One region of the Streptomyces sp. NPDC002181 genome, then DNA from elsewhere that is predicted to be linked to it. Evidence: predicted binding sites of a transcription regulator. Region 1 holds the regulator's gene; each other region holds the start of a gene.

Region 1 (10,109 bases):
CACCAGGACGTCCGACGAGGTCACCGACGCCGCGATACGGGATTCCTTCGAACCCGGGACCAGGTGGTCCACCAGGACGCCCAGACGGGCGTCGGGGGCCGGGCCGAAGTCGGCGACCACCGCGGGCAGGTCGTCGACGCCCTCCAGGTACTCCACCACCACGCCCTCGATCCGCAGGTCGTCACCCCAGACCCGCTCCACCAGCTCCGCGTCGTGCCGGCCCTCCACGTAGATCCGCCCGGCCCGCGCCACGCGCGCACGCGCCCCCGGGACCGCCACCGAGCCCGAGGCCGTGCGCAAAGGGGCCGCGGGGGCCCGTGAGGGGCGGGTCAGGGTCACCACGGCGCCCTCCAGCAGGAACCCCCGCGGCTCCAGCGGGAACACCCGCCGCTTGCCGAAGCGGTCCTCCAGGGTCACGGTGCCCGCCTCGCAGGCCACCACCGCCCCGCAGAAGTCCGTACCCGCCACCTCGACCACGAGGTCGGTGTCGGCCGGAACCTCCGGCACCGGCTTGGGACGCTTCCACTGCGGGGTCAGGTCGGGGGAGTACTCGCGCATCCGGCCGAGCGTAGGAGAGCGCGCGCCCTCACAGGACCGACACGCCGAACCTCCGTGCCAGTGTGTCGCGTTGCTCACGGACGAAGCCCGCCGTGACCACCGCTCCGTGACCCGGCACGTACAGCGCGTCGTCCCCGCCCAGCGACAGCAGCCGGTCCAGCGCCGCCGGCCACTGCGCCGGCACCGCGTCGCTGCCCGCCTGCGGTTCCCCCGACTCCTCGACGAGGTCCCCGCAGAAGACCGTCTCGCGCTCGCCCGGCACGCACACCGCCAGGTCGTACGGGGAGTGCCCGGGCCCGACGTTGGCCAGCAGCGCCTGCACCCCGCCCAGCTCCAGCGTCCATTCGCCCGACACCGAATGCCGGGGCACCACCAGCAGGTCCGCGGCCTCGGCCGCCTCGGCCTCCGCCAGCCCGTGCCGGACCGCGTCGCCGCGCAGCTCCTCCCGGCCCGTCGACAGCTCCGCGTCCAGCCCGACCGCCCCGTACACCTCGGCCCCGGCGAACGCGCCCGCGCCCAGTACGTGATCGAAATGGCCGTGCGTGAATGCGATATGCGTCACGCGCCGGCCGGTCAGCCGCTCCGCCTCCGCCCGCAGCTGCGCACCTTCGCGCACGCACGAGCCCGGATCGATCAGGAGCACCGACTCGTCCCCCACCACCAGTCCCACCGTGCAGTCCCACACCGGGAGCCGTCGCCGTCCGGTCCGCCCGGTCAGCCGCTCCCAGCCCGCCTCTTCCCAACGCACGTCCATGCCGCGACGCTACCCTGGCGGGCCGCCCTTGCCAGGGGCTGACTACCCGGCCGTACACTGGCCGGGGGATCTCTGGCACTCGAACGCCCGGAGTGCCAACGAAGCAGATGAAACCGACCACGACGAGCCACGACGACCAGCTGGAGGTGTGCGCGATGCTCAGCGAACGCAGACTCGAGGTGCTGCGCGCCATCGTCCAGGACTACGTCGGGACGGAGGAGCCGGTCGGCTCCAAGGCGCTCACCGAGCGGCACCGGCTCGGCGTCTCGCCCGCCACCGTGCGCAACGACATGGCCGTGCTGGAAGAGGAGGGCTACATCGCCCAGCCCCACACCAGCGCCGGCCGGATCCCCACCGACAAGGGCTACCGGCTCTTCGTCGACAGGCTGGCGGGGGTCAAACCCCTGTCGACGCCCGAGCGCCGGGCGATCCAGAACTTCCTCGACGGCGCCGTCGACCTCGACGACGTCGTCGGCCGCACCGTGCGGCTGCTCGCGCAGCTCACCCGGCAGGTCGCCGTCGTCCAGTACCCGAGCCTGACCCGGTCGACGGTGCGCCACGTGGAGCTGCTGTCGCTGGCTCCGGCCCGGCTCATGCTCGTGCTGATCACCGACACCGGGCGGGTGGAGCAGCGCCTCGTCGACTGCCAGTCGCCGTTCGGCGAGACCTCGCTCGCCGATCTGCGGGCGCGGCTCAACAGCCGGGTCGTCGGCCGTCGGTTCACCGACGTGCCGCAGCTCGTGCAGGACCTGCCGGAGTCCTTCGAACCGGAGGACCGCGGCACGGTGTCGACCGTGCTCTCCACTCTGCTGGAGACGCTGGTCGAAGAGGCCGAGGAGCGGCTGATGATCGGCGGGACCGCCAATCTCACGCGCTTCGGACACGATTTTCCCCTGACGATCAGGCCGGTGCTCGAAGCACTGGAGGAGCAGGTCGTGCTCCTCAAGCTGCTGGGCGAGGCCAATGAGTCGGGAATGGCCGTACGGATCGGGCATGAGAATGCCTACGAGGGACTGAACTCCACGTCCGTCGTCTCCGTCGGCTACGGTTCGGGCGGCGAGACAGTCGCCAAACTCGGCGTGGTCGGACCGACCCGCATGGACTACCCCGGAACGATGGGAGCGGTACGCGCAGTGGCACGTTACGTCGGACAGATCCTGGCGGAGTCGTAAGTGGCCACGGACTACTACGCCGTTCTCGGCGTGCGCCGCGACGCATCGCAGGACGAGATCAAGAAGGCCTTCCGCCGCCTCGCCCGTGAACTCCACCCGGACGTGAATCCGGACCCGAAGACGCAGGAGCGCTTCAAGGAGATCAACGCGGCCTACGAGGTGCTCTCGGACCCGCAGAAGAAGCAGGTCTACGACCTCGGCGGCGACCCGCTGTCCTCCTCGGGCGGCGGCGCGGGCGCGGGCGGTTTCGGTGCGGGCGGCTTCGGCAACTTCTCGGACATCATGGACGCCTTCTTCGGCCAGGCCTCGCAGCGCGGACCGCGCTCGCGGACCCGCCGCGGCCAGGACGCCATGATCCGCCTCGACCTGGAGCTGGACGAGGCCGCCTTCGGCACGACCAAGGACATCCAGGTCGACACGGCCGTCGTCTGCACCACCTGCTCCGGTGAGGGCGCCGCCCCCGGCACCTCGGCGCAGACGTGTGACATGTGCCGTGGTCGCGGTGAGGTGTCGCAGGTCACCCGGTCCTTCCTGGGCCAGGTCATGACCTCGCGCCCCTGCCCCCAGTGCCAGGGCTTCGGCACCGTGGTCCCGACCCCGTGCCCCGAGTGCGCGGGCGACGGCCGGGTCCGCTCCCGCCGCAGCCTGACGGTCAAGATCCCCGCCGGTGTCGAGAACGGCACCCGGATCCAGCTCGCGGGCGAGGGCGAGGTCGGCCCCGGCGGCGGCCCCGCCGGCGACCTCTACGTGGAGATCCACGAGCTCTCGCACCCGACCTTCCAGCGGCGCGGGGACGACCTGCACTGCACGGTCACCATCCCCATGACGGCCGCGGCCCTGGGCACCAAATGCCCGCTGGAGACCCTGGACGGCATGGAGGAGATCGACATCCGCCCCGGCACCGGGTCCGGCCAGTCGATCCCGCTGCACGGGCGCGGCGTCACGCACCTGCGCGGCGGCGGCCGCGGCGACCTGATCGTCCACGTCGAGGTCACCACCCCCGGCAAACTGGACGCCCAGCAGGAGGAGCTGCTGCGCCAGCTCGCCAAGCTGCGCGGCGAGGAGCGGCCCATGGGCCAGTTCGCGCCGGGGCAGCAGGGCCTGTTCAGCCGCCTGAAGGACGCCTTCAACGGCCGCTGACCTGCCCGTCCGCAGACGCACGAGCCCGGTCCGGGGATGCCCCGGACCGGGCTCGCCGCATTGATCCGGACGTCGCCGGGGAAGCGGACTATGCCAGGCGAATGCGGTGATTCGGCCCGGTGAGCGGGACATGGCACGATGCAGTCCATGTCCTCCGCACCGTACGGTCTCTCCCCCTACCCGATCGTGCAGGCTCCCATGGCGGGCGGCGCCTCCTGTCCGCCGCTGGCCGCCGCCGTGTGCGAGGCGGGCGGCCTGGGCTTCCTGGCCGGCGGCTACAAGACCGCCGACGGCATGTACCAGGAGATCAAGCAGCTGCGCGCGCTGACCCGGCGCCCGTTCGGCGTGAACCTCTTCATGCCGCAGACCGCGTACGCGGACCCGGCGGCCGTGGAGGCGTACCGCGGGCAGCTGGCGGGCGAGGCCAGCTGGTACGAGCTGTCCCTGGCCGACGAGGACATCATCGGCACCAGCGACGACGGCTACGACGCCAAGCTGGCGATCCTCCTCGAAGACCCGGTCCCCGTGGTCTCGTTCACCTTCGGCTGCCCCGCGCCCGTGGTCCTCGCCGCCCTGCGCAAGGCCGGTACGTACTCCGTGGTCACCGTCACCTCGGTCGACGAGGCCCGCGCCGTGCAGGCCGCGGGCGCCGACGCACTCTGCGTCCAGGGCGTGGAGGCCGGCGGCCACCAGGGCACCCACCGCGACGACCCGCAGGCCGACGGCACGGCGGGCGTGGGCCTGCTCGCGCTGGTGGCGCAGGTACGGGAGGCGGTGGCCCTCCCGATCATCGCGGCGGGCGGGCTGATGCGGGGATCGCAGATCGCGGCGCTGCTGGCGGCGGGCGCGGACGCGGCGCAGTTCGGCACCGCGTTCCTGGCCTGCCCCGAGTCGGGCGCGCACCCGCTGCACAAGCAGGCCCTGACGGACCCCCTGTTCCCGCACACCGAGCTGACCCGGGCGTTCTCGGGGCGGCCGGCCCGGGGCCTGGTGAACCGGTTCATGCGGGAGCACGGGCCGTACGCCCCGGCCGCGTACCCGCAGATCCACCACATGACCAGCGGACTGCGCAAGGCGGCCGCCGCAGCCGGGGACCCGCAGGGCATGGCCCTGTGGGCGGGCCAGGGACACCGGCTGGCGCGGGCGCTGCCCGCGGGGGAGCTGGTGGAGGTGCTGGCGGCCGAACTGGCCGAGGCACAGAGTGCGTTGAAGTCGATGAACAACAGGAGTACGTCATGACCGCCCCCGTGTTCGTGGTCGAAGAGGTCCCCGCGGGGCCGGAGTTCGTGCTGGACGGCCCGGAGGGCCGCCACGCGGTCTCCGTGAAGCGGCTGAACCCCGGTGAGGACGTGGTCCTCACCGACGGTCGCGGCCACTGGACCGAGGGGGTCGTCAAGGCCGCCGAGGGCAAGGACCGGCTGGTCGTCATGGACCTGAACTCGATCGAGGAGGAACCGGAACCGGCCGTCCGGATCACCGTCGTCCAGGCCCTCCCGAAGGGGGACCGCGGCGAGCTCGCCGTCGAGACGATGACCGAGACCGGCGTGGACGCGATCGTCCCCTGGCAGGCCTCGCGCTGCATCACCCAGTGGCGCGGCGACCGCGGAGCCAAGTCCCTGGCCAAGTGGCGGGCCACGGCCCGGGAGGCCGGCAAGCAGTCCCGCCGGGTCCGCTTCCCGGAGGTGGCAGAGGCCATGTCCACCAAGCAGGTCGCGGCACTGCTCGCCGGGGCCGACCTGGCGATGGTCCTCCACGAGGACCGGGACACCCCCTCGGAGGCACTCGCCACGGCCGAACTCCCGGCCGGGGGCTCCGTCGTCCTGGTCGTCGGACCGGAGGGCGGGGTCTCACCCGAAGAGCTGGCCGTCTTCGCGGAGGCCGGCGCCCACCCCTTCCGCCTGGGCTCCTCGGTCCTGCGCACCTCCACCGCCGGCACCGCGGCGACGGCCGTCCTGCTGGCGCGCACGGGCCGCTGGTCCTGACCTCCGACCCCCGGCCGCCCCGGATCCCGGGCGGGTCGAAACGCACATGAGGGCGCGGGCGGCGCCGGATACGATGCCGGGGCTGATCATCGTCGGCTCCGGCGGGCCGTCCGCCGGAGCCACTGTCTCGGAAGGCGAAGCAATGGCCGGGGAACCGCAGGCGGACTGCCTGTTCTGCAAGATCGTCGCGGGGAACATCCCGGCGACCGTGGTCCGGGAGACCGAGACGACGTTCGCGTTCCGGGACATCAACCCGCAGGCGCCCACGCACGTCCTCGTGATCCCCAAGGTGCACTACCCCGACGCCGCCTCCCTCGCCGCCGCCGAACCGGCCGTCGCCGCCGACCTGCTGCGCGAGGCCGGGCAGATCGCGGCCGAGGAGAAGATCGACGACCACGGCTACCGCGTGGTGTTCAACACCGGCGCCGGCGCCGGCCAGACCGTCTTCCACGCCCACGCCCACGTCCTCGGCGGCCGCGGCCTCCAGTGGCCCCCCGGATAGCACCGTGTCCGTACGAGAGTTCGTGGTGCTGGGCACCGCCAGCCAGGTGCCCACCCGCCACCGCAACCACAACGGCTACCTCCTGCGCTGGGACGGCGAGGGCATCCTCTTCGATCCGGGCGAGGGCACCCAGCGCCAGATGCTGCGCGCCGGGGTGGCCGCCCACGACATCAACCGGATCTGCGTCACCCACTTCCACGGCGACCACAGCCTCGGCCTCGCCGGAGTGATCCAGCGCATCAACCTGGACCGGGTCCCGCACCCCGTCACCGCGCACTACCCGGCCTCCGGGCAGAAGTTCTTCGACCGGCTCCGGTACGCCACCGCCTACCGGGAGACCGTCCCGCTCCGCGAGGAGCCCGTCGCGGCGGACGGGCCGCTGGCCGAGGGTCCCTCGTACGTCCTGGAGGCCCGCCGGCTCTCGCACCCGGTGGAGTCCTTCGGCTACCGGCTCACCGAGCCGGACGGGCGCCGCATGGTGCCCGGACTGCTCGCGCGGCACGGGATCAAGGGGCCCGACGTGGGCCGGATCCAGCGCGAGGGACAGCTGGACGGGATCACGCTCGACGACGTCAGCGAGCACAAGCCGGGGCAGAGCTTCGCCTTCGTCATGGACACCCGGCTGTGCCCCGGCGTGGACGCGCTCGCCGAGGGCGCCGACATGCTGGTGATCGAGTCCACGTTCCTCGACGAGGACGAGGCGCTCGCCACCGACCACGGCCACCTCACCGCCGGCCAGGCGGCCCGGGTGGCACGCGACGCGGGCGTGCGGCACCTGGTGCTGACGCACTTCTCGCAGCGCTACTCCGACCCGGCGGAGTTCGAACGCCAGGCCCGCGCGGCCGGTTTCGAGGGCGAGCTGACGATCGCCGCGGACCTCGTGAAGGTTCCCCTGCCGAAGCGGGGCTAGGTCGTGTCTAGCGGCCCGCCCGGGCCTTCTGGCCACGGCGGGCCGCCGGGGAGAGCAGCAGGACCCGGCGGGGCTTCCCGGCTCCGGTGGTGACCGCCGGAGCCGGGATTTCGACGCGGAGTTCCGGTTCGCCGGCCGCGACCGCGACCGCGGCCGCCGGGCCCTTGCCCGCGTGCAGCGCGACCGCGGTCAGCGGACCGGCCACGGCCAGCAGCAGCCCGCCCAGCAGCAGCCCCATGCCCGGAAGCCCGAAGGCCTCGGCGAGCAGGCTGCCCACCACCGGACCGCAGGCCGTGCCCAGCGAGGAGGCGGCGCCCGCGAACACCGCCCAGCGGCCGCGCGGGTCCAGGGCCGCCGCGAGGCCGATCACGTACGAGAGCACGACCGGGTAGACCGCGTTCCACAGGATCTCGCCAGCGGCGAAACCGGCGAGCCCGTCCGCGGAGGCGGTCAGCACCACGCAGCCCGCGATGGCCACCGTGCCCGCGCCGATCGGCACGGCACGCCCCAGCCGCGTGCCGAACGCGGAGGCGCCCGTGACCCCGAGCAGGCCCGCGCCCAGGGCCACCGCGAAGACGACGCCCAGCGTGGCCTCGGACAACCCCGCCTGCTCGGCGCCGATCCGGCCGCTGACGCCCCACAGGGCCTCCTGGGTCAGCGACCAGAACAGCAGGCAGCCCGCCAACACCGCCCCGGCGCGCGGGTACGGCGGCCGCCCGGGGCTCCGCACGGCGGCCGGACCGGGGCGGGCCGGCCCGCCGAGGCGGCCGGTGGCCGGCCAGACCAGCGCCGCGACCAGGGCGATGGCCGCGAACGGCAGCCCGTGCCCGCCACCGAGGTGCGGCAGGGTCAGGTACAGGGCCCCCGCGGTCGCCGAGACCGACAGCAGCCCGAGCGAGGAGATCCGGTGCGGATCACGGTGTCCGGCGATCCCGGCGGCCGCCACGGCGGTGGCGCTGCCGGAGCCGAAGCCGCCGACCACCACGCCCGCGACCACCAGCGGGAGCAGCGTGGTCGAGGCTGCCGTGCCGTATCCCAGGACGGCGAGCAGCAGTCCGAGCCGTGCCAGGGGGCGCGGTCCGCGCCGGGGGATCCGGGAGGCCAGGGTGAATCCGGCGGTGGCGGAGCCGAGCAGCAGGGCCGTGCCGACGAGCCCGGCCTGGGCGGGGCTCAGCGGGAGGTGGGCGTCGAGGCGGCCGACGACGGTGGGGAGCAGGTAGGGGGCGACGTACCCGGCCGTGAAGAGGGCCACCAGGGGCCAGGCGGCGGGCGGCGCGGGGGTGGTGTCGGACACGGCTCTTCCCGGTGATGCGCAGGTGGGACGGGGTTTCCGCGAGGCCGCGGGCACCCTTGTCTATCAAGTGCTCCGCGACCCGGAGAAGAGCGCCACGAGAGTGATGTGCGCCACACTGTGTTTTGGCCCTGCCCGGGGCGGGCAAGGCTGCCAGCTTTCCCCCGCATGCCCGCTTGCGGAAACGAGCCTTCGCACCAGAGCCGGGAGTACACCGTGACCAGTCGGGACAGCCGCACCAGCCGCAGCGCAGACCTGGACGCGCTCGACAGCGCAGCCGCAGACCTGGACCCGCTCGGCCCGCTGCGGGACCCCCGGGAGCCGGGGTTCGACGTCTACCTGACCGGCACGGTCTTCCTCGACATCATCTTCACCGGCCTCGACTCGGCCCCGGTGCGCGGTACGGAGTCCTGGGCGCGCGGCATGGGCTCCAGCCCCGGCGGAGTGGCCAACATGGCCACCGCCCTGGCCCGGCTCGGCCTGCGCACCTCGCTGGCCGCCGCGTTCGGCGACGACCACTACGGCGAATACTGCTGGGACGCGCTGGAGCAGGGCGAGGGCATCGACCTGTCGATGTCGCGGACCGTCCCCGGCTGGCACAGCCCGGTCACCGTCTCGATGGCGTACGAGGGCGAGCGCACGATGGTCTCGCACGGCCACGAGGCCCCGCCCCCGGCGGGCCCCGGGCCGTTCCCGCAGTGCCCGCCGCGCACCCGGGCCGCCGTGGCCTCGCTGGCGCGGGGGCGGGCGGAGCCGTGGATCGCGGAGGCGGCGCGCTGCGGGGCGCGGATCTTCGCGGACGTGGGATGGGACGAGAGCGGCCGCTGGGACCTGGCGGCCCTGCCCGACCTGGAGCACTGCGAGGCCTTCCTGCCGAACGCGGGGGAGGCGATGCGGTACACGCGGACCGACTGTCCGAGAGCCGCGGCCCGGGCGCTGGCGGAGAAGGTGCCGGTCGCGGTGGTGACGATGGGTGCGGAGGGGTCGTACGCGGTGGACGGGCGGACCGGGGAGACGGCGGAGGTCCCCGGTATCGCGGTGGAGGAGCTGGACCCGACGGGGGCGGGGGACGTCTACGTGGCGGGGTTCGTCACCGGCACCCTGGCGGGGTGGCCGCTGGCGGACCGGCTGGCCTTCGCGGGGCTGACGGCGGCCCTGTCGGTCCAGGAGTTCGGCGGCTCCCTGTCGGCCCCGGGCTGGCCGGAGGTGGCCCACTGGTGGCGCACGGCCCCCGAGGTCCTGCGGCCGCGCTACGGGTTCCTGGACGCGCTGGTCCCGCCGGGCGGCGCGCCGGCCTCGCGGCGCCGGGCGGTCCCGACCATCGGCTTCCGCCACCCCGTCTAGAACGCGTGCGAGAGGGGCGCGGGGCGGGGTGGAAAACCCCTCGGGGATGGCGCGGCGGAGTCGTACCCTTGGTACTCCGGAGGTCGTCGATCGGCGAGGCCCCTCAGCGGGAGGTATGTGCAGGCCACAGTGCCGGCCCATGACTCAGACACCCACAGCCCAGAACCCGGCGCCGGGGCAGGCGCGAGCCCATTTCACCGTTCCGGCCAGGCATCCGATGGTCGCGGTGCTCGGCTCTGGTGACGCCCTGTTGCGCGTGATCGAGAAGGCCTTTCCGAAGGCCGACATCCATGTTCGGGGCAATCAGGTCAGCGCGGTCGGAGACGCGGCGGAAGTCGCCCTGGTCCAGCGCCTGTTCGACGAGATGATGCTGGTGCTCCGCACCGGGCAGCCGATGACGGAGGACGCAGTGGAACGTTCGATCGCCATGCTCAAGGCGAGCGGCAACGGCAACGG
Region 2 (10,109 bases), on a different contig from region 1:
CGGCCACCCCGACCTCGTCCCCGTCCGGGACTCCAAGGTCCCTGACGGCCCCCACCTCACCTTCAACGGCCCGGCCTGGACGGCGTTCGTCACCAGCCTCGGCTGAACGAGCCGTACATGAGGCTGGTGGTCGAGCGGGATCCTTCCCGTACCGGGCGACCGCCGAGATCCCCGCCCCCATGGGCATCGCCCTCGACACCCGGCCCCTCACCAGCCGATCGTCGGGGCCACGTCGAAGATCGGGGGGAGGCTGCCGTCGGCGTCGAGGTTGACGAACGTCCTCCCGTGGAGGGCGAACGACTCGCCCAGCCGCAGGCCCCGCAGGACCGTCGACTCGCCGTCCGGCCTCCCGGTTCGCGGGTCGAGGTGCCAGAGGTGGTGGTACGCGCCCTCCGTGACCACGGCGATCCGCCCGGACCGGCCGTCGGCGGCCAGGGCCCGGACCCGCCAGTCGTTCTCGAAGGCGCGGGTCCACAGGTGACGGCCGTCCGTCAGGGAGAACGCCGCCAGCAGCTCCCGCTTCTCCCGCTCCGGGACCGACGCGTACAGCACGTCGCCGGCGACCAGCCACTCCGTCTCACCCGTGGTCGGAACGTACGGCTCCTGCGACTCCGCCCGCACGCGGCCCGCCTCGTCGAACACCAGCAGGCGCCCGTCACCGACGGCCGCGGCCGGGGACGCCGACGCGATGCGCGGGGACTCGTACCCGACCGGCATCGGGTACCGCCAGGCGACGGCGCCGGTGCGCGCCCCGAGCGCGAACAGCTCGACTCCCGCGTCGGTCCGGGCCAGGAGCAGGACCCGCTCCGGGCCGGCGGCCACCTCCACGGCAACGGCGCCCGCCGGCAGCGGGGAGCGCCACCGCTCGGCGCCGGTGGCCAGGTCGTATGCGAGAACGGCGTCCGCGGTCGCGGTCACGGCCAGGGAGCCTCCTGCGGCCGGCCGGCCCACGAGGTGCGGGATGTTCATGGTCCAGATCTGCTTGCCGGAGGTGACGTCCACCGCCACCAGTCGGCCTCCGCAGCCGTCCAGCACGGTGGCGAAGGTCAGCAGACCGGTACCGGAAGGGCTGTCCGCGCTCATCGCGCACACCGCCCCGCCTGCCGGAACGCGCAGGCTCCAGCCGCGGCGGCCCTCCCCGTCGTAGCCGGTCACGCCGTCCGCGCCGGCCCGGACAACGAACCCGGTGGCCGGGGGCCCCGCCCAGGAGCCGAGCGGCTTCCCGACGGCCGAACTCCCCGGGGCCTGGTACGAGAAGAGGTCCATGTGCGGGCCGCGCAGCCAGGAGAAGCCGAGCCAGCCGGGCCACAGCGCGACGAACCCGACGGCGACGGCCAGGGTCCAGCCGATGCCGGAGCGGTACGCGCGGCCCTTCACCACCGACCACCAAAGCCCGCCCGCCGCCAGACCGGCGAGCAGCGTCCACCACAGCAGCGAGTCCAGCCCGCGCGGGCAGCCGCCGTAGTCGCACACGCCGTCGGTCATGTCGACGGCGGTCAGCTTCGCGCACAGGACGGCGTACAGCACCGCGACCGCGCTGAAGGCGCAGGCCGCGGCCAGCCGTACGTGGTCCCGGAGCCGCTTCACCGGCGGCGGTGTCGTGTCCATGATCCCCCTCGGCCCGCAGCCTATCCCCGAGCGGGCTGCGGGCCCGGTGGGTCAGGACCCTCCGGCGGTCAGAGACCGGCGGTGTACAGCAGCTTGTTCGGGGAGGCCGGGCTGAGGCTCTTCAGGACGTCCTTCGTGGACTCCTGCTCCAGGTACTCGGCGACCTCCTCCGGAGCGGCGGTCGGGTGCGCCTGCTTGTAGAGGACGGCCACACCGGCGACGTGCGGCGCGGCCATCGAGGTGCCGTCCAGGGCCACGCTGCCGCCGCCCAGCTTCGCGGAGACGATGGCCTGCCCGGGCGCGTAGAGGGTGACGCACTGGCCCCAGTTGGAGAAGTCGGTCTCCTCGTCGTACTGGTTGGTCGCCGCCACCGTCACCACGAGCGAGGCGGACGCGGGCGAGACGCCGCAGGCGTCCTTCGCGGAGTTGCCCGCGGCGACGACCGGCAGCACACCGGCGTTGGTGACCGCGTCCGCGGCCTCGTTGACGGCGGTCGACTTGTCCCCGCCCAGGGAGCCGTTCATGACGGCCGGCTGCTTGGCGTTCTTCGCCACCCAGTCCATGCCCGCGATGATCCCCGACCAGGTGCCCATGCCGTCACACCCGAGGACGCGGACGCTGACCAGGTTCGCCTTGCGCGCCACCCCGTACGTCTTGCCCGCGACCGTGCCCGCGACGTGCGTGCCGTGGCCCTGGCAGTCCGCGCCGAGCCGCCCGTCGCCGATGGCGTCGAAGCCGAAGGTGGCGCGCCCGCCGAACTCGTCGTGCGCGTAGTCGATGCCCGTGTCGAGGATGTAAGCGGTCACCCCGGCGCCGTTGCCCTCGGTGGTGAAGTTCCCGTCGAGCGGCAGCTCCTTCTGGTCGATCCGGTCCAGGCCCCACGAGGAGGACGGCGCACGCGTACCCGGCGTCCGGGTCGGCTGCGGCACCGACTGGACCGCGGCGTCCTCCTCGACCGACTTCACCCCGAGGCTCACCCGCACGATCTGCAGCTGGAGCGGGGTCAGCGGGACCGCGAAGCCGTTCATCGCCTTCGTGTAGACGAACGTCGGCTTCAGGCCCAGCTTCGTCGCGGCCTTCGCCGCGTCCACCCCCTTCTCCAGCGTCACGATGTACTTGCCGGGCACCGCGTTCGCGGCGGTGTGCAGCGGTACCGGGGTCGGCTCCGGGGTGTCGGCGGCGGCCGTACCGGCCGCGATCGGGGGCACGGTGAGCAGGGTGGCGGCGGCCAGGCGTGCGAGCAGGCGCATGGAAGGAACTCCCTGAGGGGGCGGGACGGAAGACGGGCATGAAGGAGCCGCCCCGACCAGGGCGGATGCCTCTGCGGGTGCGGCCTTCCCTTCCATCGGTGCCACGCGGGCGCGTCATGAACCACCGCCGCCCGCCCGGCCGATCGCCCGCCGCCCGCGTCGACACGCGCTGTCGCACAAGCTGCAGAAAGGGTTATCCCCCTGTGCCGTCACGGCTGTGGCGCCCACCGTCCCGGCCCGGGACCCTCCGGCAAGATCACCCGTACGGGCCGCCCCCACACCGGCGAGCGCACGGCCGGTGCGCCCCCGGTGCCTCCGCCACCCCCACGCACGTCGTTGACCTGCGGCGTCGTACGTGATGGCCTCACTCCATGCGCACCCGTCTGAGCCGGGCCCTGCCCGCAGCCGTCGTCGTACTGGCCGCCTTCTCCGCACTGCCCGCGTCGACGGCCACGGCCGCCGTGCGCGCACCGGTCCCGTACGCCGCCCCCGCCGACCACCGCACGTACATCGTCACCGTGAGCCGGGAGCTCGACCCGGCCGACGTGGCGCGGCGGGTCGGTGCCACCCCGGTCCACGTCTACGACCACACCCTGCACGGCTTCGCCGCGCCTCTCAGCCCCGCCCAGGTCACGGCCCTGCGCGCAGTGCCGGGGGTCGAGACCGTCGAGGAGGACGGCACGGCCTCGGCCGGCTGACGGGCGCCCGGCCGTTCCCCCTCCCCGCCCGCCACTTAGGGTGAAGGCGATCAACTCGGCTGTTGATCGGGGGAGTCGGGGGGAGACCGATGAACAGCGCGACCGAGGTGTTCCAGCCCTTGCGGGAGGACGATCCGCAGACCGTCGCCGGCTACCGCCTCGCGGCCCGGCTGGGCGCGGGCGGCATGGGCCGGGTCTACCTGTCGCACACCCCGGGCGGCCGGCCGGTGGCCATCAAGGTGGTACGGCCGGAACTGGCCGAGGACCCGACGTTCCTGCGGCGGTTCCGCCGCGAGGTCGAGGCGGCCCGGCGGGTCCGGGGCGCGTACACGGCCGAGCTGATCGACGCCGACGCGGCCGGGGTGCCGCCCTGGCTGGCCACCGTGTACGTGCCGGGGCCCTCGCTGTCGGAGGCCGTGGCCCGGCGCGGACCGCTGCCGGTCCCCGCCGTGCTGTGGCTGGTGGCGGGGGTGGCCGAGGCCCTGGAGGTCATCCACGGGGCGAGGATCGTGCACCGCGATCTGAAGCCGTCGAACGTGCTGCTGGCCGCCGACGGGCCGCGGGTCATCGACTTCGGCATCTCACTGGCGTCCGGCACCACCTCGCCCACCGCCACGGGCAGCGCCATCGGCACGCCCCAGTACATGGCCCCCGAACAGGCGCTGGCCGGCGAGACCACGACGGCCACCGACGTCTTCGCGCTCGGCCAGACGGCGGCGTTCGCCGCGCTGGGCGAGCCGTTGTACGGAGACGGCCCCTCCGTCAGCGTGCTGTTCCGGATCGTCCACTCCGACCCCGACCTGTCCCGGCTGCCGGAGTCGCTGCGCCCGCTGATCGCCCGGTGCCTGGCAGCCGATCCGGACGACCGCGCCACCCCGGCGGAGATCGTGGCGTGGTGCAGGCAGCGGCTGGGCAAGGACGCGGACGCGGGCGGCGGTCCGGCCGTCTGGCGGGAGGTGGCGGGGCCGGAGCCGGTGGTCCCGGCCCCGGTGCCGCACCCCACCTCCGTACACACGCGAGCCCTGACACCGGCGGTGGCGCCGATGGCCTGGCAGCCGCCGGCCACGCCGCCGCTGACGCCGGAGGAGCAGCGGGTGCGCAGGCGGCGTACCGCTCTGATCGTCGGCGCGGTGGTGACGGTGTCCGCCGTCCTGCTGACCGGGCTGGCCTGGAAGGTCATGGACGCGGCGGACCGGGCACGCGACCGGAGCGCGGCCGCGGCCACGTCCTCCGGCCCGGCGAGTGGCGGCAAGGCCACGGGATCCGCCGGGGCAGCGGGAGCCGGCGGATCGGGCGGCGCCGGCGGAGCCGCGTCGGGTGCGCCCAAGGCTTCCAAGCCGCCCGCGCCCTTCCCCCACCCCCAGGTCTGGCTGGACGAGAAGAACTCGATCGGCATCAAGGACCCGGTCGAGCGGCAGGACCGCACGGGAGACATCCGCCTGGAATGCGAGAAGAACAGCTGTGAGCTGGTGAGCGACACGAGCGTGATCGTCCAACTGTTCGCCGATCCCGGCACCGGCAACCTAGACACGTGCGGCCTCCTCACGAAGCCCGCCACGCAGCACAAGCTGCCACTGGCCGCATCGGCGCCGGGCACCGAAATCTGTGTCAGGCACCCGTCGGGAGACATCGCACTGCTCGTGATCCAGACCAAGCCGGTCGTGCGGCTGCCCGACCTGCCCGGCTGGATCACCGCGGACATGACGGTCTGGCGCGCGTCCTGACGGCGGCCCGCCCGGGGCTGACCGCCCGCCGGGCGGTCAGCCCCGGGCGGCCTCGATGAAGGCGCGGATCAGGGCGGGGTCCTTCACGCCGCGCTCCCGCTCCACCCCGCTGGACACGTCCACACCCCAGGCGCCGGTGGTCTCCACGGCCTCCCGCACGTTCCCGGGCGTCAGCCCGCCGGCCAGCAGCCAGCGGCCCTCCGGCGCGGTGAACTCCGCCGAGCCCCAGTTCCACGGCTTGCCGGAGCCGGGGTCGGGCGCGTCGAGCAGCAGCAGGTCCTCCCCGTACTCCCCGCAGCGCTCCACGTGCTCGGCGGTGGCCCGCAGCAGGGTCCGGCCCCCGGCGCGCAGCGCCTCGTAGAACTCCGGGCCCTCGTCGCCGTGGAGCTGCACGCCCCGTACGCCGCTCTCCTCGGTCAGCCGCCGCACCTCGTCGACCGGCTGCCCCCGGAACACCCCGACGGTCAGCACCGATTCCGGTACCCGGGCCGCGAGCTCCCGTGCCTCGGCGGCGCCGATCGTACGGGGGCTCGCGGCGGCGAAGACGAAGCCGACGGCATCGGCCCCGGCCGCCACGGCCACGTCGACGTCGGGCCCGGTCTTCAGCCCGCAGATCTTCACGAACAGCTCGCTCATCCCCCCAGTCAACCAAACCGCCCTGTCGGGTGGTGATCCGTCCCGGGGACCGGGCACGGCCGCCCCCGCGCCGCCAGCCTGGAACGGGGCTCACACCCCGTGCACGGCAGGCCACGCGGAGGACAACGGTGACGATCATGGTTGAACGGGCCACGCCGATGGAGCAGGCGGCACCGCCGCCACCGGCTTCTAGGAGCCCCTGAAACGCCCGAGGGCGGCACCCCCCGTGTGGGGAGTGCCGCCCTCGGTCGAAGAACAGCCGATCAGCCAGAGGCCGATCAGAAGTCCATGTCACCGCCCGGCATGCCGCCGCCGGCCGGCGCGCCGGCCTTCTCGGGCTTGTCGGCGATGACGGCCTCGGTGGTGAGGAAGAGGGCCGCGATCGACGCCGCGTTCTGCAGCGCGGAGCGGGTGACCTTCGCCGGGTCGATGATGCCCTCGGCGATCATGTCCACGTACTCGCCGGTGGCGGCGTTGAGGCCCCAGCCGACGGTCAGGTTGCGGACCTTCTCCACGACGACGCCACCCTCAAGACCACCGTTGACGGCGATCTGCTTGAGCGGGGCCTCCAGGGCGAGCTTCACGGCGTTGGCGCCGGTCGCCTCGTCACCCGACAGGTCGAGCTTCTCGAAGACCGCGGAGGCCTGGAGCAGGGCCACGCCACCACCGGCGACGATGCCCTCCTCGACGGCCGCCTTCGCGTTGCGAACGGCGTCCTCGATGCGGTGCTTGCGCTCCTTGAGCTCCACCTCGGTCGCGGCGCCGGCCTTGATGACGGCCACGCCGCCGGCCAGCTTCGCGAGGCGCTCCTGGAGCTTCTCGCGGTCGTAGTCCGAGTCGGAGTTCTCGATCTCGGCGCGGATCTGGTTGACGCGACCCTGAACCTGGTCGCTGTCACCGGCACCGTCGACGATCGTGGTCTCGTCCTTGGTGATGACGACCTTGCGGGCGCGGCCGAGCAGGTCCAGGCCCGCGTTCTCGAGCTTGAGGCCGACCTCCTCGGAGATGACCGTGCCGCCCGTGAGGATGGCGATGTCGCCGAGCATGGCCTTGCGGCGGTCGCCGAAGCCCGGGGCCTTGACGGCGACGGACTTGAAGGTGCCGCGGATCTTGTTGACGACCAGGGTCGACAGGGCCTCGCCCTCGACGTCCTCGGCGATGATCAGCAGCGGCTTGCCGGACTGCATGACCTTCTCGAGGAGCGGCAGCAGGTCCTTGACCGAGCCGATCTTCGAGTTGACGATCAGGATGTACGGGTCGTCGAGCGACGCCTCCATACGCTCCATGTCGGTGGCGAAGTACGCCGAGATGTAGCCCTTGTCGAAGCGCATGCCCTCGGTGAGCTCAAGCTCCAGACCGAAGGTCTGGGACTCCTCGACCGTGATGACGCCTTCCTTGCCGACCTTGTCCATGGCCTCGGCGATGAGCTCGCCGATCTGGGTGTCGGCGGCGGAGATGGAGGCCGTGGAAGCGATCTGCTCCTTGGTCTCGACATCCTTGGCCTGCTCCAGCAGGGCGCCGGAAACGGCCTCGACGGCCTTCTCGATGCCGCGCTTGAGGGCCATCGGGTTGGCGCCGGCGGCCACGTTGCGCAGGCCCTCGCGGACGAGCGCCTGGGCGAGCACGGTGGCGGTGGTCGTACCGTCGCCCGCGACGTCGTCCGTCTTCTTGGCGACTTCCTTGACCAGCTCGGCGCCGATCTTCTCGTACGGGTCCTCGAGCTCGATCTCCTTGGCGATGGAGACACCATCGTTGGTGATCGTGGGGGCGCCCCACTTCTTCTCAAGGACGACGTTGCGACCCTTGGGGCCAAGGGTGACCTTGACGGCGTCGGCGAGCTGGTTCATCCCGCGCTCGAGACCGCGCCGGGCCTCCTCGTCGAACGCAATGATCTTGGCCATCTGAAGTGGTCCTCCAGGACTGGGGTTCCCCCTGCACCGTCGGTACGAGGGGAGGCTTGGATTGCTCCGGACCGCGCCCGCGCCCGCGACGGACGGCCTGCGTGCCCGGCGGTTCCTTCCCGCCGGACCCTGCGGGCCTCACCGACCCGGTCCTGTGTAGTAGCACTCTCAAGCAGAGAGTGCTAACGCCAATGATTAGCACTCGACCCCTCCGAGTGCAAGCGGCTTGGGTGAACGCCGACCGGCACGTGCCCGGCCGGCCCCCACCCGCCTCCGGGCAGCACGAAGGGCCCGCACCCCTCCTCCGAGGTGCGGGCCCTTCGTGTGTATGCGTCGGTGGTCGATCGCGCCGGGACTAGACGGCGAGCTTGACCATGTCCGCCTGCGGACCCTTCTGGCCCTGCGAGATCTCGAACTCGACCCGCTGACCCTCTTCAAGGGTGCGGTACCCGTCCATCTGGATGGCGCTGTAGTGGACGAACACATCCGCACCACCGTCGACCGCGATGAAGCCGTAGCCCTTCTCCGCGTTGAACCACTTGACGGTGCCCTGAGCCATGCCTAACTCCCCTATTACTGGCCCTTGCGCAGGACCGCACTTCGCGGTCCCGGGTCAGAACTTGCGCCGGAACGCCTCGACCGGGGCTGAATGTATCCGCACCGCTGCTGTCTGCAACAGGTCAATCCGACGAGAATTCTGGACACGGGGATACATTGAAATACAGTGAAAAGTTGGCATATTCTCGGGCAACTCGGACCCGGCATATCTCGCCAAAGCCCCATACCGCACTCGGACATTGACTCAATGTCAACCATCACTCGACCCGCTCATATGCGGCGGGCAAGAACAGCGGAGGGGACTTCCCCAACCCTACCGCGCCCAATCAAGCAGAATTACCCCCTCCGCTTTTACCGGAGGGGGTAATTCTGAGGCTTTCGCCGGTCAGCAGCCGCCCGCGACGGCGGGGATGATCGAGACGCCCGCGCCGTCCGGCGTCACCGCGTCCAGACCACCCTCGAAGCGCACGTCGTCGTCGTTGACGTAGACGTTCACGAAGCGGCGCAGCTTGCCCTGGTCGTCCAGGACGCGGGCGGCGATGCCCGGGTGGTTCGCCTCCAGGGAGGCGATGACCTCGGAGAGGGTCGCGCCCTCGGCGGAGACCTCGGCCTGGCCGCCGGTGTAGGTGCGCAGGATGGTGGGGATGCGGACGTTGACGCTCATGGCGCTACTGCCTTTCCGGGTTTGCAGGTATGGGTCGGGTCGGGCTCAGGCCAGGCCGGCGGCGCGGAACGCGTCCAGGCTCGGGCGGATGGTGGCGGTCTGCCCGCTGTCCGCGGCCACCGCCTCCAGGGTCTTGAGACCGTCACCGGTGTTGAGGACCACCGTGGTCAGCGCCGGGTCGAGCTGCCCGTTCTCGATGAGCTTCTTGGTCACGCCGACGGTCACGCCGCCCGCGGTCTCGGCGAAGATGCCCTCGGTCTGCGCGAGGATCTTGATGGCCTCGACGACCTGCTCGTCGGTGACGTCCTCGACGTAGCCGCCCGTACGGCGGGCGATGTCCAGGACGTACGGGCCGTCGGCCGGGTTGCCGATGGCGAGCGACTTGGCGATGGTGTTCGGCTTCTGCGGGCGGACCACGTCGTGGCCGGCCTTGAACGCGGTGGAGACCGGGGAGCAGCCCTCGGCCTGCGCGCCGAAGATCTTGTACGGCTTGTCCTCGACGAGCCCGAGCTTGATCAGCTCCTGCAGACCCTTGTCGATCTTCGTCAGCTGCGAGCCGGACGCGATCGGGATCACGATCTGGTCGGGCAGCTGCCAGCCGAGCTGCTCGCAGATCTCGTAGGCGAGGGTCTTCGAGCCCTCGCCGTAGTACGGGCGCAGGTTGACGTTGACGAAGCCCCAGCCCTCGCCCAGCGGGTCGCCGATGAGCTCGGAGCAGAAGCGGTTGACGTCGTCGTAGTTGCCCTCGATGCCGACGAGGTCGCCGCCGTACACACCGGCCATGACGACCTTGCCCTGCTCCAGGTCGTGCGGGATGAACACGCAGGAGCGGAAGCCGGCCCGGGCGGCCGCGGCGCCGACGGCGCCGGCCAGGTTGCCGGTGGAGGAGCAGGACAGGGTGGTGAAGCCGAAGGCGCGGGCGGCCTCGACGGCGATGGCGACGACGCGGTCCTTGAAGGAGTGCGTCGGGTTGCCGGAGTCGTCCTTGACGTACAGCTTGCCGGTGAAGCCGAGCTCCTTGGCCAGGTTGGCCGCGTCCACGAGCTTGGTGAAGCCGGGGTTCAGGCTGG
Region 3 (10,109 bases), on a different contig from region 1:
CCACGACCAAGGTCAAGGAGAAGTTTCGTCTGTTCCTACGAGCCTTGCGGCGATTCGGGCCGTCACTGCTCCGCGAGCGCGCGCAGCCGGCTGAGCGCGCGGTGCTGTGCCACCCGCACCGCGCCGGGGGACATCCCGAGCATCTGCCCGGTCTCCTCGGCCGTCAGGCCGACCGCCACCCGCAGTACGAGGAGCTCGCGCTGGTTCTCCGGGAGGTTGGCCAGCAGCTTCTTGGCCCAGGCCGCGTCGCTGCTCAGCAGCGCCCGCTCCTCCGGACCCAGCGAGTCGTCCGGCCGCTCCGGCATCTCGTCGGAGGGCACGGCCGTGCTGCCCGGATGCCGCATGGCCGCGCGCTGGAGGTCGGCGACCTTGTGCGCGGCGATGGCGAAGACGAAGGCCTCGAAGGGCCGGCCCGTGTCCCGGTAGCGCGGCAGCGCCATCAGGACGGCGACGCAGACCTCCTGCGCGAGGTCCTCCACGAAGTGGCGGGCGTCGCCCGGGAGCCGCGAGAGCCGGGTCCTGCAGTAGCGGATGGCCAGCGGGTGCACGAAGGCGAGCAGATCGTGCGTCGCCTGCTCGTCACCCTCGACCGCTCGGCGTACGAGCGCGCTGACGGCCCCGGCGCTGCCGCTTTTGGCGGCGCCGGTGGAGCCTGTGGCCGTGGGTGACCCCTGGGCCTCGTCGTCGCGCATCACTCCATGGTGCCTTGGCGCCGGAGCGTTCGCGCCGCCACGGCCCGTGTTGTGCGTCGAAGCGTTATGAGCGGGTGCGCCTGAGCTCGTCACCGCGCCCTCCCCTCCCGCTCGACCGGATACTCCCCGAGGCCCCATCCCAGAAAATGCGCCACACCTCAAGCATGCGGCATCGCGCGCGAAGCGACACGTTCCCCGATTGTGCCCCGCCCATCCCCGGGTGCGCACCGGGTACGGCGGGACCGGAACGGACGAGAACACGACGGGCGGCGCGCCCGGCACGCGACGCGTCGCGCGGGGACGGCCGGAGACCGCCGGGGCGGCCGGGGGCGACCGGTGCCGGAGCGACGCCGGCCGGCCCTGCGGCCGGCCCTCCGACGGGTGCGGGGAGCGGCGTGCGCACCGGCACGCGGCCGGCTGCGCGACGGGCCGCCCCGCCCGCCGGTGGCGGACGGGACCGCTCTCAGCCTCCGGCCTGCGGGCTCGCGGTCAGCGGACCAGGCCCCAGCGGAACCCGAGCGCCACGGCGTGCGCCCGGTCCGAGGCGCCCAGCTTCTTGAACAGCCGGCGGGCGTGCGTCTTGACCGTGTCCTCGGAGAGGAAGAGCTCGCGCCCGATCTCCGCGTTGGACCGGCCGTGGCTCATGCCCTCCAGCACCTGGATCTCGCGCGCGGTGAGCGTGGGCGCGGCGCCCATCTCGGCCGAGCGGAGCCGGCGCGGGGCCAGTCGCCAGGTCGGGTCGGCGAGCGCCTGGGTGACCGTGGCCCGCAGTTCGGCGCGCGAGGCGTCCTTGTGCAGATAGCCCCGGGCGCCGGCGGCGACCGCGAGGGCCACCCCGTCCAGGTCCTCGGCGACCGTCAGCATGATGATGCGGGCGCCCGGATCGGCCGAGAGCAGCCGGCGCACCGTCTCCACACCGCCCAGCCCCGGCATCCGTACATCCATCAGAATCAGGTCGGAGCGGTCGGCACCCCAGCGGCGGAGGACTTCCTCGCCGTTGGCAGCCGTCGTCACACGCTCGACGCCGGGCACGGTGGCAACCGCGCGACGGAGCGCCTCTCGGGCAAGCGGGGAGTCGTCGCAGACGAGGACGGAAGTCATGACCGCCCTCCGCAGCTGCTGATGCGCGTCACCTTGAGCCTCCAGGCTGGTACGTATCGTCACCTGTGCGGTCGATGCTCTCGGACACCTGTCCGGGAACTTGTTCGTTCAACCGCCTTCGCACTCTCAACGATGGTCACTCGAAAGAGTTACGGGTCGGACGGACACCTTCGGCACTCTACGTGAGGAAGCGAATACGGCGCGGGTGCCACTCTCCGCGTGTCGTCCATCTGGAGCTATGCCCTATTTGGCGGCTTTTCTTCCGTTTGGCACGTGTCTGAGGCTAGATTCCCAATGAGTCATATTTACATCTACTACGACAGTAGGTGTGGAGACTTGGACCGTATCCGTCTCAGTACCGGCACCAAGAGGACTACCCATGGCAGATTTCTCCCGCCTCCCCGGACCGAACGCCGACCTCTGGGACTGGCAGCTGCTGGCAGCCTGCCGAGGAGTCGACAGCTCCCTCTTCTTCCACCCGGAAGGCGAGCGGGGCGCGGCGAGGAGCGCGCGCGAGGCCTCGGCTAAAGAGGTCTGCATGAGATGCCCGGTGCGCTCCGAATGCGCCGCGCACGCACTGGCCGTCCGCGAGCCCTACGGGGTGTGGGGCGGTCTCACCGAGGACGAGCGCGAAGAACTGATGGGACGCGCACGCCATCGCCTGATCCCCGCGTCGAGCACGATCGGCCCCCTGCCGCCCCACTGACCGCGGTTCGCCGAAACGTACGAAGGAACGTTTCCCCAACCTGCGCCCCGATCGGAACGAACCCGAACCGGCCCGGAACGTCACGCGATTGGCCGTACCGCCGTACGGTCAACGCGTGGCGGCCCGCTCCAGTTCGGCCAGGGTCGCCGCCACGGCCGGTACGCGCGCCAGGTCGGGCAGGGTCAGCGCCACGACCTCCCGCTCCACCGCGGGTTCCACGGCCACGGTGCTCACGCCCTTGGCCCGGACCGACTCCACCGCCAGCTCCGGCAGTACGGCGACGCCCAGCCCGGCGCCGACCAGGCCGACCACGGCCGGGTAGTCGTCGGTCGCGAAGTCGATGCGCGGGGTGAAGCCCACCTCCTCGCACACCTCCACCAGATGGCGGCGGCAGCGCGGACAGCCCGCGATCCAGGGCTCGTCGGCCAGTTCGGCCATGCCCACCCGCTCGGCCCCCGCCAGCCGGTGCCCTTCGGGAACCAGGCCGACGAGCCGGTCCGTGAGCAGCGGCCGCACCACGAGGTCCTCCCATTCGCCCTCGGCGGCCGGGCCGCCGGCGGAGGGGGAGGCCGAGCCGTACCGGAAGGCCAGCGCGAGATCGCAGTCCCCCTCGCGCAGCATCTCCACCGACCGCGGCGGCTCCGCCTCGACCAGCGAGATCCGGGTACCGGGGTGCTCTGCGCGCATCGCGGCCAGCGCGGTGGGCACCAGCGTCGAGCTGCCGCTGGGGAAGGACACCAGCCGGACCCGGCCCGCGCGCAGCCCGGCGATGGCCGCGACCTCCTCCTCCGCGGCGGTCAGCCCGGCGAGGATTCCGGCGGCGTGCCGGACCAGGGCCGTTCCGGCCTGGGTCAGCCGCATCTCGCGGCCGGCGCGGACGAGCAGCGGGGTGCCGGCCGACTGCTCCAGCGCCTTCATCTGCTGGGAGACGGCGGGCTGGGTGCAGCCGAGCTCGCGGGCGGCGGCGGAGAAGGACCCGGTGCCGGCGACGGCGCGCAGCACCCGGAGATGTCGTGCCTCGATCATCCTTCGAGCATAAGCCCAGCTTTGGGCCGGGCACGAATACTCTCGCGCTTCTTTGAGGGGCTCGGCTACCGTGGCGCCATGCCACCCTCCACTTCCGACGCCTCCGATGCCCGCGGCACGTCCGATGCCTCCAGCGCTTCCGATGCCCCCGGCGCTTCCGGCGCCCCCGCGTCCCCCCTGCGCGTCGTCTCCGTGAACCTCGGCCGGGCGACGGCCGTCGACCACACCGACGCGGAGGGCGGGCTGACCGGCATCGGCAAGAAGCCCGTCCCCGGCCCGGTCGACGTGTTCGCCCCCGGGCCCAAGGGGACCGGCGGCAGCGGTCTCACGGGGGACGCCGTCTGCGACCTGCGCCACCACGGCGGGGACCACCAGGCGGTCTACGCCTACGCGCGCGAGGACCTCGACTGGTGGGAGGCCGAGCTGGGCCGCGAGCTGCCCGCCGGGCTCTTCGGCGAGAACCTCACCACCACCGGCATGGACCTGACGGGCGCACGGCTCGGCGAGCGCTGGCGGGTCGGCTCCGGCGGGCTCGTCCTCGAAGTGGCCTCGGCCCGCATCCCGTGCCGCACCTTCCAGGGCGCCCTCGGCGAGCGGGGCTGGGTCAAGCGGTTCACGCAGGCCGCGCGGCCGGGTGCGTACCTGCGCGTGGTCCGGGAGGGTCCGGTCTCCCCCGGCGACCGCGTCGAGATCGTGCACCGGCCGGACCACGACGTGACGGTGGAGCTCTGGTTCCGCGCCTTCACCACCGACCGGTCGCTGCTCGCGCGCACGCGGGCGGCGGGCGCGGCGATGGCTCCGCAGTGGCACGAGATGGCCCTGGCCCACGTGGAGAAGTACGGGCAGTAGGGCGGGAGCAGGGGTTTTCGTAGCCGGAAGTAGCGGTTCCGCAGCGGGAAGCGACGGTGACGGCGCCGACGATCACGAAGGGGTACCGCCCGGCGGGCTCCCCTTGAGCTGTCGCCGTGGACGGCTAGGTTGCGCCTATGACGACTGCGTTGATTACGGGATCCACGGCGGGCATCGGCGCCGCATTCGCCCGGCGGCTCGCCGCCCAGGGCCACAACCTCGTGCTGGTGGCCCGCGATGCGTCGCGGCTCGGCGAGCAGGCCACCGAGCTGCACGACCGGCACGGCATCGAGGCCGAGGTGCTGACGGCCGACCTGTCCACCGACGAGGGCATCGCCGCCGTCGAGCGCCGCCTCGGCGACCGTACGCACCCGGTGGACCTGCTGGTCAACAACGCGGGCTTCGGCAACAAGGGCCGCTACCTCGAAGTCTCCATGGCCGACGAGCTGACCATGCTCAAGGTGCACGTCGAGGCCGTCCTGCGGCTGACCTCGGCGGCCACCGAGTCGATGCGCTCGCGGGGCCGGGGCGGCGTCGTCAACGTGGCCTCGGTGGCGGCGTTCGTACCGCGCGGTACGTACGGGGCGAGCAAGGCCTGGGTCGTGCAGTTCACGCAGGGCGCGGCACGGGACCTGTCCGGATCGGGCGTACGGCTGATGGCGCTGTGCCCCGGTTTCGTGCGCACCGAGTTCCACCAGCGCGCCGGCATGGGCACGGACAACATCCCCAACTGGATGTGGCTGGACGCGGACAAGCTGGTGGCGGCGGCCCTGGACGATCTGGCACGCGGCAAGACGGTCTCGATCCCGGATCCGCGGTACAAGGCGCTGATGGGCCTGGTGAAGCTGACGCCGCGCGGGCTGCTGGGCGGGGTGTCCTCGCGCACGGGCCGCAAGTACGGCCCGCAGTAGTCCGGGCGGCTGCGGAGCAGGACGGCCTCGAAACCGGCTGAACGGGTGAATTCTCCCTAAACTGGACGTGTTCCTTCCAGCGCGGGAGTACGCCATGACATTCGTACAGATAGTCGATTACGAGACCAGCAGACCCGAAGCGGTCAACGAGGTCATCGACCGGTACCTGGAGAAGACGAAGGGCAGGCGCACCGTGTCCCACACCGTGGTGGGCAGGGACCGGGAATCCGACACCCACTTCGTCGACGTCGTCGAATTCCCGTCGTACGAAGCGGCCATGAAGAACTCTCACCTCCCCGAGACGGACACGATGTTCCAGGAGATGATGGCCCTCTGCGACGGGATGCCCCGGTTCACCAACCTGGACGTCGTCCGCGACGAGCACCTCAACACCCTGCTCGCGAGCCGCATGTTCGAAGAGGTCGCGATGAAGGGCGACATGTCCGTCGTGGACGAGATCTTCGCGCCGGACTACCTGGACCACGACATCAGCCGGCCCGAGGCCAAGTCCGGCCGCGACGGCATCCGCGAGGACGTGCGGATGTGGCGCGGCGCCTTCGACTTCGCCTTCACCCTGGACGCGCAGATGGCGCAGGAGGACTACGTCACCACGATGTGGACCTTCAGCGGCACGCACAAGGGCGAGTTCATGGGGATCGCCCCGACCGGCAAGAACTGCACCATGACCGGCACGACGGTCTTCCGGTGCGAGGACGGAATGATCAAGGAAGGCTGGTGGCACTACGACGCCATGCGCCTGATGAGGGACCTGGGAGCGATGTAGCCCCGCCCGCCCCGCCCGCCCGCCCCGCCCTCCGGGCCCACGGCACCCGGGCAACGGGGAAGGCCCCGTTCCGCAGATGCGGAACGGGGCCTTCCCTGTGTGGGGCGCGATCAGTGGCTGTGGCCGTGACCGTGGCCGTGACCGGCGTCGGCCTCTTCCTCGGCCGGCTTCTCGACGACCAGGGTCTCGGTCGTGAGCAGCAGGGAGGCGATGGAAGCGGCGTTCTCCAGCGCGGAGCGGGTGACCTTGACCGGGTCGATGACGCCGGCCTTGACCAGGTCGCCGTACTCGCCGGTGGCGGCGTTGAAGCCCTGGCCCTTGTCGAGCTCGGCGACCTTGGAGGTGATGACGTAACCCTCAAGACCGGCGTTCTCGGCGATCCAGCGCAGCGGCTCGACGGCGGCGCGGCGGACGACCGCGACACCCGTGGCCTCGTCGCCGGACAGGCCCAGGTTGCCCTCCAGCACCTTCACGGCGTGGACGAGCGCGGAGCCACCGCCGGAGACGATGCCCTCCTCGACCGCGGCGCGGGTCGCCGAGATGGCGTCCTCAAGGCGGTGCTTCTTCTCCTTGAGCTCCACCTCGGTGGCGGCGCCGACCTTGATGACGCAGACGCCGCCGGCGAGCTTCGCCAGGCGCTCCTGCAGCTTCTCGCGGTCCCAGTCCGAGTCGGTGGACTCGATCTCGGCCTTGATCTGGTTGACGCGGCCGAGGACCTCGTCGTGGCTGCCGCCACCGTCGACGATGGTCGTGTCGTCCTTGGAGATGGTCACGCGGCGCGCGGAACCGAGGACGTCCAGACCGGCCTGGTCGAGCTTGAGGCCGACCTCCTCGGCGATGACGGTGGCACCGGTGAGGGTGGCCATGTCCTGGAGCATCGCCTTGCGGCGGTCACCGAAGCCGGGGGCCTTGACGGCGACCGCGTTGAAGGTGCCGCGGATCTTGTTGACGACGAGGGTGGAGAGCGCCTCGCCCTCGACGTCCTCGGCGATGATCAGCAGCGGCTTCGAGGCGCCGGCCTGGATGACCTTCTCCAGCAGCGGCAGGAGGTCCTGGATGGAGGAGATCTTGCCCTGGTTGATCAGGATGTACGGGTCGTCGAGGACGGCCTCCATACGCTCCTGGTCGGTGACCATGTACGGGGAGAGGTAGCCCTTGTCGAAGGCCATGCCCTCGGTGAACTCCAGCTCCAGGCCGAAGGCGTTGGACTCCTCGACGGTGATGACACCGTCCTTGCCGACCTTGTCCATCGCCTCGGCGATGAGCTCGCCGACCTGCTGGTCCTGCGCGGAGAGCGCGGCCACGGCGGCGATGTCGGACTTGTCCTCGATCGGACGGGCGGTCGCGAGGAGCTCCTCGGACACGGCCTTGACCGCGGCGTCGATGCCCTTCTTCAGGGCGGCCGGGGAGGCGCCGGCGGCGACGTTGCGCAGACCCTCGCGGACCAGCGCCTGGGCCAGCACGGTGGCGGTGGTGGTGCCGTCGCCCGCGATGTCGTTGGTCTTGGTCGCCACCTCCTTCACGAGCTGCGCGCCCAGGTTCTCGTACGGGTCGTCCAGCTCGACCTCGCGAGCGATGGTGACACCGTCGTTGGTGATGGTGGGGGCGCCGAACTTCTTGTCGATGACGACGTTGCGGCCCTTGGGGCCGATCGTCACCTTCACCGTGTCGGCCAGCTTGTTGACGCCGCGCTCGAGGGCGCGACGGGCGTCCTCGTCGAACTTCAGGATCTTCGCCATGGGAGCGGTTCAGCCCTCTCGAAAACTCGGGTTTAACGAACTGCGCCCCTTGCCGCCCGGCAATCAGCGGGGTGACCAGGGGCGCAGCTCAAAGCAATGCTCGGTACTTCGGTGAATTACTTCTCGACGATCGCGAGCACGTCGCGAGCCGAGAGGACGAGGTACTCCTCGCCGCTGTACTTCACTTCGGTGCCGCCGTACTTGCTGTACAGCACGACGTCGCCGACGCTGACGTCCAGCGGGAGACGCTGGCCGTCCTCGAAGCGGCCCGGGCCCACGGCGAGGACGACGCCCTCCTGGGGCTTCTCCTTCGCGGTGTCCGGGATGACCAGGCCGGAAGCCGTGGTCTGCTCGGCGTCGAGCGGCTGGACCACGATGCGGTCCTCAAGCGGCTTGATGGCAACCTTGGAGCTGGTGGTCGTCACGATCCGACCTCCCCCTTCGGAGATCTCACGGGGCTAACTGTCTGAGTGGCGACCAGGTGGATCCGTCGTCGCGGGTGCCGGACCTGCCCGTCGCTGTGTTGGCACTCACCGGGGGTGAGTGCCAGGTGCGAGACTATTCCGGCGATTAGCACTCGGTCAAGCGGAGTGCCAACACGCTCCGCCGGGTCGTCCGGATCGGGGGTGCTCCCCCGGGCCCCGCGGCGCCCCCTCACGGCCCGGCCCCGCGGGCAGAGTGGGCGGTATGTGAGGGTTGGGGGGTGCGCATTCTCGTGGTCGAAGACGAAGAGGGCCTCGCCGAGTCACTGCGGCGCGGCCTCTCCGCCGACGGACACTGGGTCGACCTCGCCCACGACGGCCACCGCGGGCTGGACCTCGCCCGCACCGGCCCGTACGACGCCGTCCTGCTCGACCTGATGCTCCCCGGCCTCAGCGGGTACGAGATCTGCGCCCGTCTGCGGGCCGACGGCGACCCGACGCCCGTCCTCATGCTGACCGCCAAGGACGGCGAGTACGACGAGGCCGAGGGCCTGGACTGCGGGGCCGACGACTACCTCACCAAGCCGTTCTCGTTCGTCGTCCTGTCCGCCCGCCTGCGCGCCCTCGCCCGGCGGGCGGCGGCCGGCACCGCCGGCCCCCGCTCCACCCTCCAGGCCGGCGACCTCGTCCTCGACCCCGCCGGCCGCCGCTGCCGCCGCGGGCCGCACGACATCGAGCTCACCGCCCGCGAGCTCGGCGTCCTGGCCTGCCTCATGGAGCAGCCCGGCCGGGCCGTCGCCAAGCAGGACATCCTCGACCAGGTCTGGGACGCCCCGCACGCCATCGACCCGAACATCGTCGAGGTGTACGTCTCCTCGCTGCGCAAGAAGATCGACGCCCCCTTCGGCCGCCGCTCGATCCTCACCGTCCACGGCACCGGCTACCGCATGGCCGCCGACGGTGGCTGAGGCCAGGACGAGCCCGGGCCCGCTCCGGCGCCGCGCCGCGCTGGCCGCCGCCCTCGCCATGGCCGCCGTGCTCGGCGCCGGCGGGCTGTGGCTGTACACCCTGCTGCGGGCCAACCTCCTCGACAACACCACCGGCCGCACCGAGCTGGCCGCCCGCAAGGTCGCCGCCCAGCTCGACGGCCACGCCTTCCCCGGCGGGCGGCTGCCCGCGCCCGAGAGCGGGGTCGACCTGGTCCTCGTACGGGACGCGCAGGGGCGGACCGTCGCCTCCACCGGGGACCTCGCCGACGCCCCCGACCTCGGCGGCCTGCGCCCGCCGCCGCCCAACGCCTCCGGCGAGGACTCCCGCTCCGCCGTCCTCCCGCCCGCGCACCCCGGTGCGGAACGGCGCGCGGTCGTCGCGGTCGAAGCACCGGGCGGGCACGAGGTGTACGCCGTCACCGTGCTCGGCGACGTGGACGACGCGACCCGCGCCATCGCCCTCGGCCTGCTGGCCGGCGCGCCCCCGCTGATCGGCTTCGCGGCGGCCCTCGCCCGGTGGGTGACGGGGCACGCCCTGCGCCCGGTCACCGCGATCCGCACCGGGCTCGCGGCGGTCACCGCCAGCGAGCTGGACCGCCGGGTTCCGGACCCCGGCGGGGCGGACGAGATCGCCGAGCTGGCCCGGACCGTCAACGACACGCTCGACCGGCTGGAGCGGTCCGACGCCCGGCAGCGGCAGTTCACCGCCGATGCCTCGCACGAGCTGCGCAATCCGCTGGCCGCCGTCCGGTCCCGGCTGGAGGTGGCGCTGGCCCAGGAGCGCCCGGACCGGGAGTCGGTGGCGGCCGCGCTGGCCGATACCGAACGGCTGCAGCGCATCGCCTCGGACCTGCTGCTGCTCGCCCGGCTCGACGGCGGCCCCGTACCCC

What was found. Region 1 encodes HrcA, which represses chaperone genes, less so after heat shock. Its sites were predicted from a motif close to TTNGCACTCNGNNNNNCNGAGTGCNAA; they were not measured.
Region 2: a site for HrcA is predicted at 8,013-8,039, ahead of groL (chaperonin GroEL). Genes of this name have one in related genera too.
Region 3: a site for HrcA is predicted at 8,379-8,405, ahead of groES (co-chaperone GroES). Genes of this name have one in related genera too.

Annotation. Positions count from the first base shown of each region.
Region 1 covers NZ_JBIASC010000004.1:426,089-436,197, forward strand. The annotation lists gene ACFYXV_RS14315 (DUF3097 domain-containing protein) at 1-558, opposite strand, end outside; gene ACFYXV_RS14320 (MBL fold metallo-hydrolase) at 587-1,312, opposite strand; gene hrcA (heat-inducible transcriptional repressor HrcA) at 1,468-2,484, shown strand; gene dnaJ (molecular chaperone DnaJ) at 2,485-3,624, shown strand; gene ACFYXV_RS14335 (nitronate monooxygenase) at 3,772-4,863, shown strand; gene ACFYXV_RS14340 (16S rRNA (uracil(1498)-N(3))-methyltransferase) at 4,860-5,606, shown strand; gene ACFYXV_RS14345 (histidine triad nucleotide-binding protein) at 5,749-6,108, shown strand; gene ACFYXV_RS14350 (ribonuclease Z) at 6,113-7,018, shown strand; gene ACFYXV_RS14355 (MFS transporter) at 7,026-8,312, opposite strand; gene ACFYXV_RS14360 (carbohydrate kinase family protein) at 8,478-9,653, shown strand; gene ACFYXV_RS14365 (PhoH family protein) at 9,793-10,109, shown strand, end outside.
Region 2 covers NZ_JBIASC010000012.1:134,496-144,604, forward strand. The annotation lists gene ACFYXV_RS26420 (DUF397 domain-containing protein) at 1-106, shown strand, start outside; gene ACFYXV_RS26425 (PQQ-binding-like beta-propeller repeat protein) at 208-1,608, opposite strand; gene ACFYXV_RS26430 (S8 family peptidase) at 1,677-2,858, opposite strand; gene ACFYXV_RS26435 (protease inhibitor I9 family protein) at 3,230-3,556, shown strand; gene ACFYXV_RS26440 (serine/threonine-protein kinase) at 3,646-5,280, shown strand; gene ACFYXV_RS26445 (phosphoribosylanthranilate isomerase) at 5,317-5,916, opposite strand; gene groL (chaperonin GroEL) at 6,195-7,817, opposite strand; gene ACFYXV_RS26455 (cold-shock protein) at 8,173-8,376, opposite strand; gene ACFYXV_RS26460 (MoaD/ThiS family protein) at 8,761-9,039, opposite strand; gene thrC (threonine synthase) at 9,085-10,109, opposite strand, start outside.
Region 3 covers NZ_JBIASC010000001.1:1,006,240-1,016,348, forward strand. The annotation lists gene ACFYXV_RS04585 (sigma-70 family RNA polymerase sigma factor) at 63-692, opposite strand; gene ACFYXV_RS04590 (response regulator transcription factor) at 1,182-1,793, opposite strand; gene ACFYXV_RS04595 (WhiB family transcriptional regulator) at 2,173-2,499, shown strand; gene ACFYXV_RS04600 (LysR family transcriptional regulator) at 2,608-3,525, opposite strand; gene ACFYXV_RS04605 (MOSC domain-containing protein) at 3,703-4,374, shown strand; gene ACFYXV_RS04610 (SDR family NAD(P)-dependent oxidoreductase) at 4,512-5,285, shown strand; gene ACFYXV_RS04615 (ester cyclase) at 5,380-6,069, shown strand; gene groL (chaperonin GroEL) at 6,180-7,808, opposite strand; gene groES (co-chaperone GroES) at 7,925-8,233, opposite strand; gene ACFYXV_RS04630 (response regulator transcription factor) at 8,512-9,198, shown strand; gene ACFYXV_RS04635 (sensor histidine kinase) at 9,191-10,109, shown strand, end outside.